3 regions of the Bacillus paramobilis genome follow, and region 3 is predicted to be linked to each of the others. Evidence: riboswitches for the same ligand, from Rfam matches in the RefSeq annotation. Region 3 holds a riboswitch; each other region holds the start of a gene.

The links. A riboswitch is a leader RNA that binds a small molecule or an ion and turns the genes downstream of it on or off. The one in region 3 is predicted to bind thiamine pyrophosphate.
Region 1: linked by a shared signal. The riboswitch ahead of tenA (thiaminase II) and the one ahead of AABL52_RS24900 (MTH1187 family thiamine-binding protein) in region 3 are both predicted to bind thiamine pyrophosphate.
Region 2: linked by a shared signal. The riboswitch ahead of thiT (energy-coupled thiamine transporter ThiT) and the one ahead of AABL52_RS24900 (MTH1187 family thiamine-binding protein) in region 3 are both predicted to bind thiamine pyrophosphate.

What each region holds. Positions count from the first base shown of each region.
Region 1 covers NZ_CP151108.1:4,540,973-4,543,243, forward strand. Annotated here, with positions in the region: gene AABL52_RS23310 (ABC transporter ATP-binding protein) at 1-460, opposite strand, end outside; gene tenA (thiaminase II) at 429-1,124, opposite strand; TPP riboswitch at 1,207-1,310, opposite strand; TPP riboswitch at 1,371-1,482, opposite strand; gene AABL52_RS23320 (SH3 domain-containing protein) at 1,752-2,271, shown strand, end outside.
Region 2 covers NZ_CP151108.1:671,934-674,204, forward strand. Annotated here, with positions in the region: gene thiT (energy-coupled thiamine transporter ThiT) at 151-819, opposite strand; TPP riboswitch at 908-1,009, opposite strand; gene AABL52_RS03425 (FeoA family protein) at 1,204-1,431, shown strand; gene feoB (ferrous iron transport protein B) at 1,428-2,271, shown strand, end outside.
Region 3 covers NZ_CP151108.1:4,861,230-4,863,500, reverse strand. Annotated here, with positions in the region: gene AABL52_RS24905 (methyl-accepting chemotaxis protein) at 1-683, shown strand, start outside; TPP riboswitch at 745-846, shown strand; gene AABL52_RS24900 (MTH1187 family thiamine-binding protein) at 947-1,267, shown strand; gene AABL52_RS24895 (ABC transporter permease) at 1,239-2,012, shown strand; gene AABL52_RS24890 (ABC transporter substrate-binding protein) at 2,009-2,271, shown strand, end outside.

The DNA of each region.
Region 1 (2,271 bases), 320 kb from region 3:
CTAACAACAATATCTCCCCGCCTGTTAATAAAGTTCGAATGAAAGATACGCGTTGCCTCATACCACCAGATAAATCTTTCGGATATTTTGTCTCATACCCTTGCAACCCAAATTTATATAGCAGCTCCTTTGCCTTTATTTGTGCTTCTTTCTTCTGTACACCTTGGCACTCTAGCGGCAGAGCTGCATTCTCAATAATCGTTCTCCACGGCAGAAGCATATCTTTTTGGGGCATATACCCTACAGGATGGCTCTTTGTTTCTGTCAGCTCTATTTGTCCAGTACTTGCCTCTTCTAAACCTGTAATAAGGCGAAATAAAGTACTTTTCCCGCATCCACTCGGTCCGATAATACTTACAAACTCTTTATCTTGTATAGAAGCATTTAATTCATTGATGATTGGTTTCTCATCATAATGAAAAGAAACATTATGAAACTGTAGTATGTTCTTGCTCCTCAAATCCCCACATCTCCTTACGATAGGACATATCCCAGAATAAATATTCAAATCGGCTGGAATATAGGAAAATCTCCTCTAATCGATCTAGCTCTTTTTCAGACTTTCCAACTGCCATTTCATTCAATAAATCTATTAACCAAATACAAAGGTTACCGTATTCTGCAGAACTATATCCTTGAATCCACTCACCAAAGAACTCATGATCTCTTGCTCCAGGAATATCATTTAAACGCTTTCCAATTTCCCAGTAGCTCCACATACATGGAAGAAGTGCTGCTATTAATTCCGCAAGTGTACCATTTTGAGATACAGACATCATGTAATTTGTATAAGCTAAATTTTTAGCAGATGGCTTTGCAGACTCTATCTCCTCTATAGAAATTCCAAGTCTTTTTGCATACTGTTTATGGATCGTCATTTCTCCATTTAATATGCCATCAATTTGTTCAGCAAATTTCCCCATTACTTGTGGATTTGTTGCCTTTACAACACCAATCGCATATAGCTTTGCATAATCTAACAAATATAAGTAATCTTGAATAATGTAATACTGAAACTTATCTTTTTCTAACGTGCCATCCCCCATACCTACTACAAACGGATGATTATGACTCATCTCCCAAACTGGTTGTACAGTTTCTAATAATCTATCGCAAAATTTCATTTCCCTATCCCCTTCCGGTATGTGTATATAAATAAAAAACCACTTCTAAATAAGAAGTGGTTACAGCAAATAAAATTATAATTTATTCGTTGCTCCACTTCCCTTCGCTAGTATTACCTAGATCAGGTGTTATAAGGGTTAAGGATTATTCCTCTCTCAGCACAACAAGCACCCCTAGTGGTTTCAATATGAAATTTTCAAATAAAAAAGCCCCGTTTCTATACGCAAAGAAACGGGGACTCATTATTAGTGTCCGAATTGCTTCCCTACGCTAGCATAATCTAGATCAGGTAATGAAAAGGATCAAAGGCTTATGGCCTACTCTCAGCTGGCAACACCAGCTCTCCTAGCAAACTATGAAATTAACACTGTCAGTATAACATCGTAATAAGACATCATCAACTGTTTTAATTTTCTCAATTGTCAACAAAATAATGAAACTATATAATACTTATATTCTATGTTAGAAATTATTATCCTAATGAATTGGATAATAAGGAATCATTATCCTCAAAAAATTTATTTTTATATTGATTTCATATTACATTTATGTGAATACACCCACTATATTATATCTTTATACTATAATAAAATTACAACTATACAACTAGAGGAGGTCTCTATTATATGAATATGAAAGCTACCGCTTTAACAGCAACTACTGTCGCAATTACCTCTTTACTTCCTTCTATGGGAGAAACAAATGTACAAACAGCCAACGCTGAACAATTATCTAATGTGAAAACTGGATATGTCAAAGTCGATCAAGTAGCCTTACATACAAAAGATAACGCAAATAGCTCTTCAATTGATACAATTCGCTTTAATACGAAAGTGAACATACTTGAAACAACTAATGGCTGGTATAAAGTATCTGTTAATAATAAAGTAGGTTACGTACAAAAAGATGCTATTCTACTAAAAAACAAACTTCAATCTAATAATCAATACATCGTTAATGCCAATGCATTAAACGTTCGTTCTGAACCTAATTTAGAATCTTCAATTTTAGATGTATTACCAAATGGGAAATTCGTTACCATTCAAGAAGAACAAGGTGAGTGGTATAAAATTTTACATAATGGCAGAACAGGTTACGTACAAAAAGCATTCGTATCTAATGGTTCACAGTCTTTAGTAAAAGGCA
Region 2 (2,271 bases), 1.1 Mb from region 3:
TTTAAACAGTATACTTTGGATAGAAAATGAGGTTATGTAAGGAGTCGATGAACCGTGCATAGCAATTGGCTAAGTATAATGGTATTTATTTTCTTTTGTGCATTTATTGTATTTTTAATTGATATTACGATATGAAAAAAAGAGCGCTTATTAAGCGCTCTTTTTCTTCGAATTCAGTTGATAAGCATTGATGCTTTTGAATAAACGTGGTGAAGTAAGAAATAAAAAGATAAGTAAAACGGTACATAGAATATAGGAACCAATCATTACACTACCGTTTACAATTAATGAATATAGGACAGCTGATTGACCTTTCGGTGCATATTGTCCCCAGAAAATAATACCGGCGATAAAGTGACAGAAATAGCGAGCAAAGCTACCAACAAATGTAGCAACAATAATGTAACCAATAACTTTCTTTCCTTCGTTTTGTTTTTGTGAAGGTTTGTCTTTACGGCTACCTAAACTGGATTGTTCTAAGCTATTTTCATTGGATGTTAAAAGGGCTTTTTGAATTGGACGATAGAATAAACCAGCAAATCCAATGAATGCAAAAGCAACGAAGTATTCAATTAGTACTTGAATTGGTGTGACGATAATAGCATCGCCTACGACAATTTGTAATAATCCCCAAATTAAGCCTCCTAAGAAAGCCATTTTGAAGCCCCAGCGGTATGCGATAATAAAAATAGGAATCATAGCAAATGAAATGGAACCGCCTGTTGGAAGTTTGATTGATATTGGTAAAATGTCGATGACCAAGGCGAAGGCTGCAAGAATAGCAGATTCGATCATCGCTTGTAAATTGGTGTTACGCATGTTGTCTCCCCCTAAATCCAAGTTGTACAAAAAAGAATAGGTATCATAGGAGGATACGAAATACGTAAATAAAAAAGAGGTATGTGTATTTCGGACGTTTGCACAATCCCTGCGTTAGCATTAACTAACAGGTTCGAAGGGTCGGAACGAAGTGTTCCCTCTCAGCGGCATGGCTCCCCCAGTGATAACGAGATTCTTTATTTGCTATTGTTTATTGTAAGCGAAATGGATGAGAATGGCAAACGAATACAGTATGACAATAATTGAAATAGAATTGTAGCGAAATGTTAATAAATATGAAGCAAAAGGGTATAGTACAAGAGAAATAGATTGTGCTATAATTTTTCTGAAAATAATTATCATTCTCTTCTGAGGGGGAAGGTTATGAGCTTAGTAGATATTAAAATTGGTGAGAAAGTGCTAGTAAAAAGTGTTCAGTCTTTAGATCATTTACTAAAGAGAAGATTGGCTGCTTTCGGTCTTTCTGAAGGAAGCGAACTTCGCATGAAGCAAAAAGCGATGTTCAAAGGTCCTTGTACATTGGAGTGTCGTGGACAGTTAATTAGTATTCGTCATTGTGACGCGAAAATGATAAAGGTGGAATTAGCGTGAATAAGGTAGCTTTGCTAGGGAATCCAAATACAGGGAAGACATCATTATTTAATGCACTTACTGGTTCTTATGAGTATGTAGGGAACTGGAGCGGTGTAACAGTAGAAAAGAAGGTTGGTAAATTAAAAGATAAGCAAGGGACATTAATTGATTTACCAGGTGTTTATGATTTAAATCCAGTTTCGCGTGATGAAGGTGTCGTTACGAATTTTCTACTAACAGACGAATTTCATCATATGCTGAATATAGTGGATTCGTCGCAATTCGAGAGAAATATGCATTTAACGTTGCAATTACTTGAATTTGGAAAGCCAGTTTCAATTGGGTTAAATATGGTCGATGTGGCAAAGCAACGAGGCATTGTCATTGATGTAAAACGATTATCAGAACGATTAGGTGTAACAGTCGTTCCTGTCGTTGCAAGAAGCGGAAAAGGCTGTGAAGAACTACTTGCTACTCTTAAAGAAAATGACAAAAACGAGAAAAAGCCATTCATTATTTCATATGGTTTACCAATGGATGAAGGAATTGGAGAGGTAGTAGCTCTTTTAGAGACAGCGAATTATAAGCATCCAAGATGGTTAGCCCTTCAATTTTTAAGTAATAACGAAGTAGTAGAAAAAGAAATGAAAGCATTACCAATTTATAAGGAACTTGTAGCCATTCGATCTCACTTAGAAGGAAAACTTGATTGTACGTTGGAAGAGCACATTTACAAAACTCGTGAAGCGTATATTGAAAAGTTAAAAACAAATGTTATGCAGCATGAGAAAGAAGGAAAAATTCCTTTTTCAGAAAAAATTGATAGATTAATTACACATAAAATTTTAGGACTTCCAA
Region 3 (2,271 bases):
CAAAGCATCATTCAGTAAAAGGAAATGGTATTATTGAACAGACGATTAATCAAATGAACATAATACAAAATGCAGTACAAGATTTATCTTCTATTATTTATTCTTTGGAAACAAGATCAAAAGAAATTAGTGATATTGTAACAGTAATTACCGGTATTTCAAATCAAACGAATTCGCTAGCTCTAAATGCTTTTATTAAATCTTCACGTGTTGAGGAAACTGGTGAGGAATTTGTCGTTGTTGCGGATGAAGTGCGTAAATTAGCAGAGCAGACCGAAGCATCAGCAAAAGATATAGCAAAATTAATAGGGGAAACACGAGCTGGTACGGAAGAAGCTGTTGTTTCAATGAAAAATGCTTTAAAAGAAGTAGAATCGGGCATGAAACTTGTTGAAAGTAGTAGTGCTTTCTTTGGTGGGATTTCAAAATCAGCACAATCTGTTACAAATCAGGTTAGAGTTGTTTCTGCCAATTCAAGTGATATATTGCAAAATAGCCAAAATATTGTTCGGGTTGTAAATGAATTATCACTTATCGCCAATACGTATGCGAATAGTAGTAGTAATGTTGAAGAAATTATGAAAGAACAGGAAATGTCTGTACAAGATATTGCGGAATTAGCTAGTTCTTTAAGCTGGCTTTCGCAGGAGTTACAAGAGTTAATAGGAGAATTCAAAAGTTAAATGAAATGATTATACGCGCTTTTGTTTGTTCAATAAAATAAATCATGCTACAATGAAAACGAATTAAGGACCGGGGAGCCAATTGGCTGAGAGGATGTAAACAAACATCGACCCTCAACCTGATCTGGATAATGCCAGCGTAGGGAGTTACTTAAAGTGATGTAGCATATGTTATTCTATAATAACTTGCATACAAGGCTTTCCTACGCAGTAGGAAAGCCTTTTCTTGTTTTAATATTTCATTTTATAAGGGGGATTTTACTATGTCACAACAAGTTACAATTTCATTTTCAGTAGTACCACAAGCGAAGAACAAAGATGTGTATTCTGTTGTTGATAAAGCAATTGAGGTTGTACAACAATCGGGAGTTCGTTATGAAGTAGGGGCAATGGAAACAACGCTGGAAGGAGAATTAGATGTACTTCTTGATGTCATTAAACGTGCGCAACAAGCTTGTGTGGATGCTGGAGCAGAGGAAGTGATTACTTCTATTAAAATCCATTATCGTCCAAGCACTGGTGTAACGATAGATGAAAAGGTTTGGAAGTACCGTGATGAATATGCAAAACCAGAAGCAATCTAAAATAATTACAACTATTTGGCTTATCCTTCTCATTGCGATATGGGAAGGATCTGTTTCATTATTTAAAATTGAACCGTGGATTTTACCGAAGCCTTCTGCCATTGTTCAAGAATTAATTGGAATGAAAGATTTATTATTACCGAATACGATGCAAACGTTACAAGAGGTTCTAATCGGACTGTTTTTTGCGATTTTAATTGGGACAAGTATTGCAATTATTATGGATGTTATCCCTTTATTTCGTATTTTAATAAATCCGTTGCTTGTTATTTCGCAAACGATTCCAATCGTTGTACTTGCACCGTTATTTATTATTTGGTTTGGATATGGAATGCTACCGAAAGTAATGGTAGTAATACTCGTTTGTTTCTTCCCGATTGCGCTTAGCATTTTAGAAGGTTTTCAAACAGTAGATAAAAATATGTTGAAGTTGTTGCAAACGATGAAGGCAACGAAATGGCAAGTTTACCAGAAAGTAAAGTTTCCAGCAGTGCTTCCATACTTTTTCTCAGGGTTAAAAATTGCAGTTACATATAGCGTAATGGGAGCGATTATTGGGGAATGGCTCGGTGCCAGTGAAGGATTAGGAGTTATGCTTACGAGAGCTACGAAATCCTTTTTAACAGCCCGAGTATTTGGTGTGGCAGCAATTATTGTTATGGTGACATTATGTCTGTATTTTATCGTGGAGTTTATGGCAAGAATAACAGCACCATGGATATATAGAAAGGACGGCAGAAAATGAAAAAAGGTTTAAAAGTTATGTTGGCTGCCTTATTAGCAGTAAGTGTGGTTGGGTGTAATCCGGCGAAGAAAGAAGAAAGTGCAAGTAAAGATCAAAAAGTAAAAGTAGTATTAGATTGGTTTCCAAATACGAATCATACTGGCTTATATGTAGCGCAAGCGAAAGATTATTATAAAAAGCAAGGCTTAGATGTAGAAATTATTCAGCCTGGTGATAATGTGACAGCGGAGCAAATGATAGCTTCAGGAAAAGCTGACTT